3 regions of the Bacillus sp. BC05(2025) genome follow, and region 1 is predicted to be linked to each of the others. Evidence: riboswitches for the same ligand, from Rfam matches in the RefSeq annotation. Region 1 holds a riboswitch; each other region holds the start of a gene.

Region 1 (4,913 bases):
GGATGATTTAGTTGTTCTTTATATGTATTTACAGATGTCGCAAGCAACACTGTATAAGCCATAATAACCACTGCTATCTTTCTTTTTTTCAAATGACACTCTCCTCTTCTACATCTTTTCCTCTTCATATTGTACCTATTTTCCTATGAAGAAAGTATACAAAAAAGAGGGTACCTTATTTTAGGTTCCCCCTTATCAAAACTGTTACTTTGCTGCCGGCAATTGTATTGGATCAAACTTTTCGTACGACGTATATTTTGCATTCGTAATAATGTGTGCTTTATCCTTGCCATTACTACTCATAATCATATCTATCTTTGCTGATTCATATTTAAAATCTTTTGTAATGATATATTCTGCATCCACTTCTTCTATCTTCGCATTTTGTGCTTGTAACATTTTCTTCTGCGTTTCATCCATGCTAGTTAACATACTTTCTGTTTCTTGCCCTTTTAATGTAAATTTCAGTTTATATTTATCTCCGCTTTTCTCCATCTTCATTTTATCTAAAACTACTTCTGGTACTTCTAACTTATCTATAATATCTTGAGTCGCCTTCATTCCACCAGCGTTTAATTGCTCCTCTGGCACGGTTATAACTTCTCCTGTATTAGGGTTTTTCACCTCACCAGCAACTTTACCATCCACAGTATACACTACAACATCTGTACCAGAAATATTCATTTCAGAACGAGAATTCTTTGTCTTTGGCTCTAATTGCATCTTAGCCTTTAATATATCCATCTCTGTTCCTTCAGCTTTTATCCCTACATCATATGTCATCGTTACATGTTCTTCATTTTTAAAAGCTTCGTTCGTTTTCTTGAAAACATCCTTCGCTGCTAATTCCTTTTCTTTTTGCACGGCTTCTTTTTTCGGTTCATCCGTCTTTGCTGTTTTCTCATTACTACACCCTACCCCTAGACTGATTGCAAGTACTAAACTTGAAACAAAAATAATTTTTTTCATAATGTCGCCCCCTTTCCCAAAATAATATCACCTCTTTTCCTATGAAATCTATATAATTTTCAATCTATATTTGCTATATAGCGACATGTTTAATGAAGACTTTAAATATGATGTAAATAACAACAATTCATTTCAGGAGGTCATTATGAAGGCGATCATTTGCACAAAGTATGGACCACCTAACGTTCTTCAACTTCAAAATATAGAGAAACCTACTCCTAAAAAGAACGAAGTATTAATTAAAATTCACGCAACCAGTGTATCAACTGGAGATTGTAGAATACGCGGTTTTAATAGTCCCCCCTTATTTTGGATTCCTATGCGGATTATATTAGGTTTCAGAAAACCGAGAAACCCTATACTTGGTGTAGAATTATCTGGAGAAATTGAGGAAATTGGATTAGATGTAACTCAATTTAAAAAAGGGGATCAAGTTTTTTCATTAACAGAACTAAATCTTGGTGGTTATGCCGAATACACATGCGTGCATGAAAGTGGATTAATAACATTAAAGCCTACCAATGTGACGTATGAAGAAGCAGCAGTTATTCCTTTTGGTGGAACTTCAGCGTTACATTTTCTGAGAAAGGGCCGGATTAAAAAAGGGCAACAAGTTCTCATATATGGTGCCTCTGGATCAGTAGGAACAGCTGCTGTACAACTTGCTAAATATTTCGGTGCGACTGTTACGGCTGTTTGTAGTAATTCAAATTTTGAACTCGTTCAATCTTTAGGAGCTGATAAAGTAATTGATTATACAGAAGAAGATTTTACTAAGCGGCGCGAGCACTACGATATTATCTTTGATGCAGTTGGGAAGTATAAAAAATCCCTTTGTACAAATACATTAACACCCAATGGAAAATATGTATCTGTTAATGGAATGATGGCAAAAGTAAGTAAAGAGGATATGATTCTACTAAAAAAACTAACTGAAACAGAACATTTAAAACCTGTTATTGATAGAACCTACCGATTAGAAGAAATTGCTGAAGCTCATATGTATGTGGAAATGGGACATAAAAAGGGGAACGTTTCGATTACCTTAAAATAAAATATATTCAGAAAATAACATTGACAATTCTTTTTGTAAGATTTACTATTAGTACCATATTAAAAAACTACATACACATACTCTTATCAAGAGTGGCGGAGGGACTGGCCCGATGATGCCCGGCAACCGAGCTTATAACGTATAAGCTAAGGTGCTAATTCCTGCAAAACGAGTTTTCGTTTTGGAAGATAAGAGGGGAACCTATTTTGTCTATTCGGCACCTCTCTTATTTTTGAGAGGTGCTTTTTATTTTGGAACGTATATGAAGGGGGAATTATAGATGAAGAAAGTATTATTAAGCATTGTAAGCGGGGCAGTACTATTATTAGGCGCATGCAGCGCAGGTTCAGATAAAGAGGCGAAGGCGTTAGATGAGAAAAAGATTACTGTCGGTGTAACTGGGGGGCCACATGAACAAATTTTTGAAAAGGTAAAAGAAGTGGCAGCAAAAGACGGACTCGAAATTGATGTAAAAGTATTTAATGATTATGTAGCACCGAACGTGTCTTTAGATGAAAAAAGCCTTGATGTAAATAGCTATCAAACGAAATCATATTTAGACACATTTAAATCTGAACGTAATATGAAATTAACAGAAGTATTCTCAACAGTAACATTCCCTATGGGCATATATTCTAAAGGCATAAAAGATGTAAAAGACTTAAAAGATGGCGATGCGATCGCTGTACCAAATGATCCAACGAATGAACTTCGAGCTTTAAAATTATTTGAAAAAGCTGGAGTTTTAAAAGTTGATCCAAAGGCTACAGAAAAAGCGACTGCAAAAGATGTAATTGAAAATCCAAAAAATTTAAAGATTGTTGAATTAGAAGCATCTCAATTACCGACTCAGCTAAGTGAAGTAAAAGCAGCTGCAATTAATACAAACTTTGCATTAGGTGCAAAATTAAACCCTGCGAAAGATTCTATCTTCTGCGAAGGAAAAGATTCACCATATGTGAACTGGGTCGTTGTTCGTACTGAAAATAAAGATGATGCTGTTGTAAATAAATTAAAGAAAGCTTATCAATCTAAAGAAGTAAAAGAATTTATCGAGAAAAAATTTGATGGTTCTGCTTTACCATCTTGGTAGGAGCTGACGATAATGATTGAATTAAAAAATGTATCCAAAGTATTTACAACAAAAAAAGGGAATGTGGAAGCTCTTAAGTCTACTTCCCTTCAAGTAAAAAAGGGGGAAGTATTTGGAATCATTGGCTATAGTGGCGCTGGTAAAAGTACATTAATTCGATGTGTCAATTTATTAGAAAAACCAACGACAGGAAATATCATTGTAAACGACCAAGACTTAACAACTTTATCAACAAAAGAACTAGCAAAAGCGCGACAAAAAATCGGGATGATTTTTCAAGGATTCAATTTACTTAAAACAGTGACTGTTTATGAAAATATCGCATTACCGTTACGTCTTGCTGGCATTCCAAAAGTAGAAATTGAAAAAAGAGTAGAAAAGTATTTACGTATTGTCGATCTTTTCAACCGAAAAGATGCCTATCCGAGTGAACTTTCTGGTGGCCAGAAACAACGTGTTGCCATTGCACGTGCACTATCACATGAACCAGAAGTGTTATTAAGCGACGAAGCAACGAGCGCTTTAGATCCAGAAACAACGGATTCTATTCTTGACCTATTATTAAAGATTAATGAAGAAATCGGGATCACAATTTTATTAATTACACATGAAATGAATGTCATCCAGCGTATATGTGACCAAGTTGCTGTTATGGAACATGGAGCAGTAGTGGAAAGCGGGACTGTGAAGGACATATTCACAAACCCACAACATGCAACAACGAAAAAATTTGTGAATAGTGCATTTGCAGCGAAGATTCCAGAAGAAGTACAAAAAGAACTTCAAACTACTGGTGAAATTGTAACTCTTTCTTTTATAGGAAATTCTTCAGGAGAACCAGCATTAGCTGTCGCTACAAAACGATTCCAAGTATATCCGAATATTTTATCCGGCAATATTACTCAATTAAAACATGAAGCTTACGGGAAACTTGTCATTCATATGCAAGGGGAACAAAATGAAATCAACCGTGCTTTATCATTTTTACAAGAACAAGGAATCATCGTAGAAGGAGGTAGAACGGATTATGGAAAACAAGTCCTTTTTGGATGAATGGGGTAAAGTCATATGGGAAGCAACTATTCAAACATTTCAAATGACATCTATTTCACTATTCATCTCTATCCTTATTGCACTACCACTTGGCGTCACACTTGTTTTAACAAGACCTGGTGGGCAACACGAAAATAAAATTATTTATCCAATCCTTAATACAATTATTAATATCATTCGCTCTCTTCCATTCATCATTCTACTATTCTTTATTTTACCTTTTACAAAGTTTCTAATGGGAACGTCCATTGGTGTTCAAGGTGTCATCGTACCGCTTGTCGTCTTCACTGCTCCCTATATCGCAAGATTGATGGAGACAGCATTATTAGAAGTCGATCGTGGTGTTATTGAAGCTTACCAAGCAATGGGCGTTTCTACTATAAAAATCATTTGGCACGTTATGGTGAAAGAAGCTCGTCCCTCCCTTGTACTTGGGTTAACAATCGCAACAATTGGCTTAATTGGCGCAACAGCAATGGCTGGGCTTGTAGGTGCTGGTGGTCTTGGTGATTTAGCATATCGATTCGGACATTTACGCTACGAACCGGAAGTAATGTATGCAACCGTCTTTATTTTAATTATCCTCGTTCAAGGGCTACAGTCTTTAGGTAACGGTGTTGCAAGAAGATTGAAAAAGGATTAAAAAAGAAGGTATCTCACCAGGTTGAGATACCTTCTTTTTACCTTTTAAATCCACCTTCAGAATGAATAACTTGTCCCGTAATCCATTCTGCCTCTTCACTT
Region 2 (4,913 bases), on a different contig from region 1:
GGCTGATGTAGCTTGAGATTGTTGAATATTAAATCCCAGATGTGTTTGTAAGCCAGGATAATAGACGTTTTGAACTTTATTGTGCTCTTGTAAATAGTGTGCAATTTTATTGGCGTTAGTAGCTGAGTGCTCAAGACGTACATGCAATGTTTTTAGACCGCGAAGTACGAGAGAACAATCTTGCGGACCTAAAATAGCGCCGAATGCATTTTGTAAAAATCCAAGTTTTTGAGCGAGTTCGGCATCTTTTACAACCGCTAATCCTGCAGTAACATCACTATGACCGGCAATGAATTTTGTGGCACTATGAAGAACGACATCGGCGCCAAGGTCAAGTGGTTTCTGGAATAGTGGTGTCAAAAATGTATTATCAACAAAAGTAAGGGCGTCAATAGATTTTGCAAGTTTAGAAACAGCACGAATATCTGTCACTTTTAAAAGTGGGTTAGAGGGTGTTTCCACATAAAAAAGCTTTGTATTTGGCTTAATGTTTTGTTTTATTTCTTCTAAATTGGTCATATCAACAAATGTATGTGACACACCGTAACGAGAGAGAACTTCAGTTATCATTCGATAAGTCCCTCCGTATACGTCTTCTGAAATGAGTACGTGATCACCTTGTGAAAGGAGGAGGAATGCAGTAGAAATCGCTGCAATTCCTGATGCGAATGCAAACCCTTTTGTTCCGCCTTCTAATAAAGCGATAATATCTTCAAGCGCTTCGCGAGTTGGATTACCAGATCGACTATAGTCATATTTCCCGAACGTATCTACATCAAATTGGTGGAATGTTGATGTATTATAAATGGGAACGTTAACAGCTCCTGTTTGTGAGTCATGTTTATATTGGTTGTGTAGTAAAAGTGTATCTATAGAATAACTCATATTCTTACACCTTCTTTCACAAGTTTAATGGCTTGCTGTAAGTCTTGAATTAAATCGTTACTATTTTCAATACCGACAGAAAATCGAAGAAGACGATTACATACACCGTTTGCTGTTCTAATTTCTTCAGGAATATCAGCGTGTGTTTGTGTTGCCGGATATGTCATTAAACTTTCAACACCACCGAGACTTTCAGCAAATGTAATTAAGGATAAAGATTGTAGGAATGGATTAATCCACGTTTCATCTTTTAGACGAAATGAGATCATGCCGCCTCTTCCAGGGTAAAATACATCTGTCACACCGTCTTCATCATTTAAATAAGCGACAACTGCTTTTGCATTTTCTTCATGTTGTCTCATGCGAAGCGCTAACGTTTTCATACCACGAATTAATAGCCATGAATCAAATGGGCTTAATACCGCGCCTGATGCATTATGATAATGAGCGATTTCCTCACAAAGTTCCTTTCCCTTTGCAACGACAAGTCCGCTTAGTACATCGTTATGTCCTCCTAAATATTTCGTTGCGCTATGAATTACAATGTCCGCGCCTTCTGTTAATGGCTGCTGTATATAAGGCGTGTAGAATGTGTTGTCTACGATAAGAAGTAGTCCGTGTCTTTTCGCTACAGTTGCGACAGCAGCAATATCAGTAACTTGCATTAATGGATTAGTTGGAGTTTCTATGAAAATAGCTTTCGTTTCAGTTGTGATAGCTTGCTCAATTTGTTTAATAGACTGTGTATTTACGTATCTACATCGAACGTTCCACTTTTTTTCGTGCTCAGAAAATAATCGATAAGTGCCCCCGTATAAATCTTCGGATACAATAAGTTCGTCTCCAGAACGGAATAGGGACAGGACGAGGAGAACAGCTGCCATCCCTGAACTACAGGCATATCCTTGTTCACCGTGTTCTAAGTCTGCAATTGCCTGCTCTAACAGGCCGCGAGTTGGATTGCCAGTTCGTGAATAGTCAAAGCCAGTCGATTTACCAATTCCTTCGTGACGATAAGCAGTTGAAAAATAAACAGGTGGATTAACAGTCCCTGTTGTAGTTTCGCTTCGGTTTCCGATTTGTGCTAGTTTTGTTTCAATAGTTGACATGTGAAAATTCCTCCTTTTTAAATTAACAATTAAGTGAATGTAAAGTGAAACTTTAATCAGTGAGGGATTCATCCCCACTGATTATCAGCTCTCACCAATCGGGCTTTTACGGGCAGTTGATCCCCACCTAACTTCTTTGTTCCAGCTGAATTTTGAGTTGGGAATCTTACTGCCCTCAAATAGCGGGGTAAAATAAAAAAAGCCTTCTAAGAAGAAGGCTTTCGGTTTGAATAGAGTCTTCTTCTCATCTGTCAAATCTTTCACAATTTGCTGGAATTAGCACCTTATTAACAAATGTTAATGGTTGCTGAGGCGTCATAGGGCCAGTCCCTCTACCTCTCTAGATAAGAATGTTTGTATGAAATTTTATTATGTTTTTAACTTTACAACAAAAGATAATTGAATTGCAACTTTATTTTAAATAATTTTTATTTTTCCGCAAGTGTCATTGACTTTTGCATTTGTGCGTGCTAAATTTATTAAAAAATTAACAAACATTGTTAAAAGGGGAACGCATTTCCTTTTAGCTACATAAATAAAATAATAAAGACAAACTCTTATTGAGAGCGGTGGAGGGAAAGGCCCTGTGAAACCCGGCAACCTTCAAACGAAATGTTTGAAACGGTGCTAATACCTGCAAAACGAGTGTTTTGCATAATAAGAGGAGGATCGATTATGTCCCCCTCTTCAAAGTGAAGAGGGGGTTTTTATATTGATAGAAATGAGGGAGATTGGTGAAATTACTAGATTTATTATCAAAAGGAATTGTAATAGGTGATGGTGCGGTTGGAACGTTATTACATTCACATGGCTTGCAAAGTAGTTTTGAAGAATTGAATATATCTGATCCAGATTTAATTATATCGATTCATAAGCAATATGTAGCTGCTGGGGCAGATGTAATTCAAACAAATACGTACGGAGCAAATGAAGCGAAATTACGTATGTATGGTTTAGAAAATCAAGTTACTGAAATTAATAGAGCGGCAGTCAAACTGGCGAAAGCATCTGTTACAGACAGAAATGCCATTTTAGGAACAATCGGTGGTATGAAACATATCGGAGCTGTTACGACAACTGATATGGAAAGAGAATTTATGCTACTTGAGCAGGCAAGTGCTTTACTAGAAGAACAGGTTGATGGATTACTATTAGAGACTTTCTATGATGAGTTTGAATTACTTCATGCTGTTCAGGTGTTACGAAAACAAACGAATATTCCAATTGTAGCTCAATTAGCGTTACATGAGGCAGGTACGACTCAAAATGGAAATGATGTAAATGAAATATTAAAACAGCTTTTAGATTATGGTGCAAATGTTGTTGGATTGAACTGTCAACTAGGGCCACTTCATATGACGGAAGCTTTTAAAATGATATCGATCCCGCAAAATGGTTATTTGTCAGCATATCCCAATGCAGGTCTCCCGAATTATGTGGAGGGACGTTACGTATATGAGGGAAGTCCAGCTTATTTCGAAGCGATGACACCGAAATTTATTGAACAAGGTATTCGATTATTAGGTGGTTGTTGTGGCACTACACCAGAACATATTGAAAGTATGAAACGTGCTGCTTTACACGTTACGCCTGTAATAGAGAAGGATACAATTCAAAGACCGAAAGTAGTTCATACACATGAGAAACGTTCAAAAGCGCATGTTACTTTAGCAGAGAAAGCAAAAAAACAAACGACAGTAGTAGTGGAATTAGATCCACCGAAAACGTTAGATACACAGCGTTTTTTTGAAGGCGCAAGGGCATTGAAAAGAGCTGGAGCAGATGCTATTACTCTAGCAGATAATTCATTAGCATCGCCTCGCGTTTCGAATATGGCAATGGGTGCATTATTAACGAAACACGATATTCCGGTATTGACGCACTTAACGTGTAGAGACCATAACGTCATCGGATTACAATCTCATTTACTAGGATTATCAGCGTTAGGCATGGAAGAAGTGTTAGCTTTAACTGGTGATCCAGCACGCGTTGGTGATTTTCCAGGTGCCACTTCTGTATATGATTTGTCCTCTATTGAGCTCATTAAAATGATTAAAGAAATGAACGATGGGCGCTCCATTTTAGGGAAATCAATAGGTCCAGCAACAAGGTTTTCAGTAGGAGGTGCGTTTAATCCGCATGTAAGACATTTAAAAGCAGCGGTTAAGCGAATGGAACGGAAAATAGATGCTGGAGCAGAATATTTCTTAACGCAGCCAATTTATGATATTGCGTTAATTGAAGAAGTGTATGAAGCGACGAAGCATTTGGAACAACCTATTTTTATTGGGATTATGCCATTAATAAGTAAACGGAATGCAGATTTTCTTCATTTTGAGGTGCCAGGTATTACTTTACCTGAAGCGATAAGAGAGAGAATGGATGGACATGAAACGAAAGAAGCGGCAATTGAGGAAGGGATTCGCATTTCTCAAGAGTTGATTGATGCGGCGATGAAATATTTTAACGGCATTTATCTTATTACACCATTTCTAAAATATGAAATTACAGAACACCTCGTTAAATATGTGAGAGAAAAGCAAGAAGTGAAAGAAGGTATTAATGGATGAAAAGTATAGAGGAAAAATTACAAAATAACATCTTAATATTAGATGGTGCAATGGGAACAATGATCCAGCAAGAGGACTTAACTGCGGAAGATTTCGGAGGGGAAGAGTACGAAGGCTGTAATGAATATTTAGTAGAAACAAGGCCTGATGTCATTTTGAAGATTCATAAAGCTTATATTGAAGCTGGGGCGGATGTTATTGAAACAAATACATTTGGGGCGACAAATATTGTATTAAGTGATTATGATTTGTCCCATTTAGATGAAGAACTAAATGAGAAGGCAGCACGTTTAGCGAAGCAAGCGGTCCGAGAAAGCGGGAAGGAAGTATACGTTGCGGGAGCGATGGG
Region 3 (4,913 bases), on a different contig from region 1:
CTAATATGTTTTGCGCCATTTAAAAATACGGAAGCTGCCTCTTTACTTGTCGCTTGAATATCCATGGGGCCTCCTGCGTGAATAATCACATCCGTTTTCAATACCCTTTCCTTATCTTCAGCACTTAGACCTAAATCTATTTTCGTCAAATCACCTTCAATAAAGTCCATAACTGCCTTTTTTAAGATGCCTCTTTCTTGAAAAAGGCGTATTGCTTTACTTTTCGACCTCACTAAAAGAAGAATTTTAACATCCTCTTTGGCTAATTCTTTCACTAATTGCTTTCCAATAAAGCCTGTTCCACCAGTTAAAAATACTGTTCTCATATAAGATCCCCTTTTTAGTACTATTCAGTACTAATTTGATGTAAAAAAAATGCTTCTTTTATCGAAGCAATTTTAAAAAATGATCTGCTGTTTTCGTGATTACAGTTGCATCCTTCAATGTTTCTGAAATAAATAACGCTCCTTCAAGATTTGTAATAAAAAGGGATGCAACCTCATCAATATTAATCGTATTTCTGAATTCTCCATTCTCTACCCCTTGTTTAAGTAATAGAGAAACTTTCTTTTGTAATCCTATAAAAAAAAGACCTATTTTTTCTTTTATTTGCGTGGCCTGTGTAGGACTTTGAATATAAAGAGTAATAAATGGACAGCTCCCCTTATACTCTCTCGACTGAACTCCTTGTGATAATTGCTTTAAAAACAGTTGGATACGATCTTCAACTAAAAATTGGCTCTGAGAAATTACGTCATCAATTGCAGATTGATACATTTCAATCCAATAATCAACGACCCTTTCTAATAGTACTTCCTTATTAGAAAAGTGATAATACACATTAGACTTTGAAACTTTGCTTACACGTACTAATTCATCCATACTTGTATAAGCAAACCCTTTTTCTAAAAATAATGTTGCAGCTACTTCAATCACACGTTTTTGATTCATTAATTTTACCTTTGTCATAACTAGAACTATATAGTACTAATTTAAATATTGCAAGTATTTATGTTAATTTAGAAAAAAGTTTGATAAAAAAAGTTCCACTAATATTGATTTTACTGCAAAAAAATCTTAGCATCAGTGTTACGCAAAAAAAAAGAGTGGATCCCCCACTCCCTTTAACTATCTACCCCTGATTCCTCTGCGCCTCTCTAAACTCCTCCTTCACCTTCTCTAACAAACCTTCTTCCGTAATTAATCGATATGCCGTATTCGCTAATGCTTTTGCGGATGTAATTAACGCTTTATCTCCTAATTCTGAACGGGCTGCTTCTCTAAATTCATTCGTATGTGCAATTAAATCATCTGGACCGATTTTAATGTACGGATGAATGGTCGGTACGACTTGGCTTACATTTCCTGCATCTGTTGAACCGATGCCAAATCTTTCTTTCCGATTTACGTCTTCACCTTGTAATTCTAGTTCTTCGGCTACGACTTCATTAAATGTTTTTGTTACGAGTAATTCATCGATTTCATTTTGGAATTGATGAATTTTCACTTTCGTACCTGTTGCTAGTGCTGCTCCCTCTGCGATATTTCTTACTTTCTCTGTTACTTCCGCACATCTTTTTCGCGTTGCTGCGCGGATGAAGAATCTTGCTGCAGCGTAATCAGGAATAATGTTAGGTGCTTTTCCGCCCTCAGTAATAACGCCATGAATTTTCACATCTGACGGAAGTTGTTGGCGAAGTGCGTTAATGCTGTTATACAGCTGAATAATCGCATCTAATGCGTTAATTCCTTCTTCTGGTGAAGCTGCTGCATGAGCTGTTTTTCCGTAAAAGTGAAAATCAAGTGGATCGACTGCTAGTGAAGGGCTCGTTGTCGCTGTTTTTCCGCTCGGATGAATCATAAGTGCCGCATCAATACCTTTAAATAAACCAGCCTTTACATAACTCGCTTTCGCACTACCATTTGGCCCTCCTTCTTCAGCCGGAGTACCAAACACGACAACTTCCCCACCAATTTCTTCAAGCGTTTCTGATAATGCGATCGCTGCTGCAACGCTAATTGTGCCAATTAAATTGTGACCACACGCATGACCGAGTCCTGGTAAAGCGTCATACTCAGCTAAAAATGCGACAACTGGTCCTTGTTTTCCCGAGCTTTTTCGTGCGATAAATCCTGTTTCATGACCAGCTATATTGTGCTGCAACTGAAATCCCGCACTACCTAGCAATAAACTTAACGTTCTAGATGCGTAAAACTCTTGGTTACCAATCTCCGGATTCGCATGAATATTGTGACTTGTTTCTATGTACTTTTCCTTATTTCTTTCAATACTCTCTTCAATTGTTTTTCTTTGTGACGTTACTTCAGTCGCTTCCATTTCTCTTCCCCCTTATATTTTCACGTAAAAAAGCCTCTTTCTAAAAGATAGAAAGAGGCTTCTGCATATACAGTCAAAATGAGCTTCTTTCTTATCTTTCAAGTTACCTTGCTGGAATTGGCACAGTATTCATAAAGAATCCGCTGCCGAGGTGTCATAGGGCCAGTCCCTCAACCTCTCGCGATAAGAATTTTCATAAAATTTTATTAAATTACATTCATTCTAAGTTCATTCCGATCAAAAGTCAAGGAATTCCTATCCGAATTTACCGAATATCTAAAAATCCTTTTAATACACCAATTGTTTCTGGTGCTTGCAGTCTTGCACATACGTACGGAAATTCCGTACTACCTTCAAACATCATTTGGGATGTGAGTGGCGCGCCTGCCCAGAAGATTTCATCATCGATTACGATAAATGGGAATGCTTTATTTTGTCTTTGTAACTTTACATTTTTTAATGGAACTGGTCCATCACTATACACTGTTATTTGTGCATTTGTACGCATTAACGCTTGCCATACTCGTTTGTCCGCTTGTTTTGTACTTGGAAGTGAAATAATAATTTTTCGTTTTGCAGCTAAAATATCTTTCAATAACCCTTTCGGCTCTTCCAGATTCATTTCCATAAACCAGCGTAAACGTTTTGAAATTTTCCGCTCCCACAATTGTCTTGATGTCGTGCGATCATACACATCTCCGTGACGTTCTATATGAGCTGTTAATTGTGATAACGCTTGTTTTCTCGAAAGGTTTTTACGCATATAATGGCAATCAGATAATTGAATGAGCTTCCCTCTCGCCCTTGTCACTGCAACATTGACGAGGCGATGGTTTTTATGGTCAAAGAATAACACACCAGGACGTTCTTGCGGATAACTATCCACTGTATCAAAAATCATCATATCTCTTTCAGAACCTTGGAACTTATGAACAGTCGCTGCTAAAACAGGTATGTGACGATACTTCGTTTTCTGCAACATTTCTCTAATGCACGTTGATAAAAAGCGGGATTGCGCTCTGTAAGGTGTAACAACACCGATTGACTGAACACCGTCTAACAGTCCAATTAACATCATTTGCATCGCTACTAAACCAGACATAATGTTAAAACGAGAACCAGATGCAGCATCTTTTAGCGAAAATGCCCCCATTAAGCTCGTATCAAATAAAACACTCGCCTCATTTGCGAACGGTTGTAATTTCGCAAGTTCTTTACGTTCTGAAACAGACGGATGGTCATATACTCTATTTTTATAAATAAATGAGTTTGTAAACTTCGATATATCCGCATGCATACGTCTTTGTTCCTGCAACATAAAGAGGTTCGGATGTGCTTCTGATTTATTAACAGACTCAACAATCCCCGCATGGTAAAACATGTCTTCCCCAAGCCATTTTCGAACGAGTTCATGGTTCGCCATCGCGATCGGAGGTAACTGTAAAAAGTCACCACATACGACGATACGTTTTCCAAGTGAAGCAGCTAAAGCAATTTGCGGAACATATGCCATACTCACTTCATCTACGACAACTAAATCAAACGTACGCTCATAAATCAGTGAATCAATCGCACATTTCGATAAAGTAGCACCAATTACTTTCGCATTTTCAATATATTCTTTTTCTACTTCTTTAATTTTTGCTTTTTGCTTTCGAAGATCACTTTCAATCTCTTGTATACGCTTCTTATCAGCAGAAGTCGCTTTATACGATAAAATCTTTTCACGAAGATCTTGGCGTGTTTCTTCTAAATAGAGTCTTTCTTCTCCCCAAGATCCGTTCGTCGTTTCAACTAATTTCGACGCAAGTAACGTTTCATGATTTCGTATATGTTCATGTTGGCTATAACCGTAACGAACAATTTCGCCAGGCGTCCATTTCTTTTTCTTTTCAATTTGCTTCGTTACTTCACTCATTAATACGTCCACTGCCGCATTACTGTGAGCTAATACAAGTACCGATTTTCCTTTTTGATAATGGGCCGAAATAATACGTGATAAATTGTAAGACTTCCCTGTCCCAGGCGGTCCCCACACGTACGTTGTCGGATTGTAAAATGAACGATACGCCAATTCATTTTTCGGATTTTTCATCTTCTCAATATGTTTCGGACTGCTCGTCCCATCAACAAGACGCTTTATACGATTACGTTTTAGCTTATCTTTACGCGCTTCTTTTAATCGCTCTTGTAATTGCTCTAACAATTGCCACGGTTCACTATATAAAACCGCTTCTCGTATTTCACCTTGTATATATTCATTTAATTTCAGTTCTATTTCTAATCCATGTACAGATAATACTTCCCCTGTCGCTTCCTCACCATCAAACTCAATTCGAATTGGTGAACCTTCCGGTAAGCTTACTTCCGAAATAAGCTGAAATACGTATACTGTACTTTCATAATCTGTATATAAAAAACGACCGTTCATGATAGAAATTTTACTACCACCTATCGTTTTCCAATGTTTAATTTCGTACGCTAATGCATAATGCCACTCTTTCATCGTTTCCGATAATGAAGGAGTTTGAGTAGGTGTATTCATCGTATAATCTCCTTCCTTCTCCCCAAACAT

Evidence for each region. Region 1 has a riboswitch for S-adenosylmethionine ahead of ACZ76X_RS27460 (MetQ/NlpA family ABC transporter substrate-binding protein). Riboswitches for the same ligand answer to the same signal wherever they lie in the genome.
Region 2: another riboswitch for S-adenosylmethionine. It lies ahead of metI (cystathionine gamma-synthase/O-acetylhomoserine thiolyase); the one in region 1 lies ahead of ACZ76X_RS27460 (MetQ/NlpA family ABC transporter substrate-binding protein).
Region 3: another riboswitch for S-adenosylmethionine. It lies ahead of ACZ76X_RS03435 (M20 family metallopeptidase); the one in region 1 lies ahead of ACZ76X_RS27460 (MetQ/NlpA family ABC transporter substrate-binding protein).

What each region holds. Positions count from the first base shown of each region.
Region 1 is NZ_JBWYRA010000016.1:68,805-73,717, forward strand. It holds gene ACZ76X_RS27445 (FAD-binding protein) at 1-92, opposite strand, end outside; gene ACZ76X_RS27450 (hypothetical protein) at 205-969, opposite strand; gene ACZ76X_RS27455 (NAD(P)-dependent alcohol dehydrogenase) at 1,115-2,023, shown strand; SAM riboswitch class I at 2,104-2,218, shown strand; gene ACZ76X_RS27460 (MetQ/NlpA family ABC transporter substrate-binding protein) at 2,304-3,116, shown strand; gene ACZ76X_RS27465 (methionine ABC transporter ATP-binding protein) at 3,129-4,169, shown strand; gene ACZ76X_RS27470 (methionine ABC transporter permease) at 4,144-4,812, shown strand; gene ACZ76X_RS27475 (SDR family oxidoreductase) at 4,850-4,913, opposite strand, start outside.
Region 2 is NZ_JBWYRA010000003.1:156,339-161,251, forward strand. It holds gene metC (cystathionine beta-lyase) at 1-885, opposite strand, end outside; gene metI (cystathionine gamma-synthase/O-acetylhomoserine thiolyase) at 882-1,994, opposite strand; SAM riboswitch class I at 2,236-2,345, opposite strand; SAM riboswitch class I at 2,549-2,658, shown strand; gene ACZ76X_RS11470 (bifunctional homocysteine S-methyltransferase/methylenetetrahydrofolate reductase) at 2,729-4,564, shown strand; gene metH (methionine synthase) at 4,561-4,913, shown strand, end outside.
Region 3 is NZ_JBWYRA010000001.1:643,913-648,825, forward strand. It holds gene ACZ76X_RS03425 (alpha/beta fold hydrolase) at 1-326, opposite strand, end outside; gene ACZ76X_RS03430 (TetR/AcrR family transcriptional regulator) at 385-951, opposite strand; gene ACZ76X_RS03435 (M20 family metallopeptidase) at 1,133-2,338, opposite strand; SAM riboswitch class I at 2,427-2,528, opposite strand; gene ACZ76X_RS03440 (AAA domain-containing protein) at 2,604-4,913, opposite strand.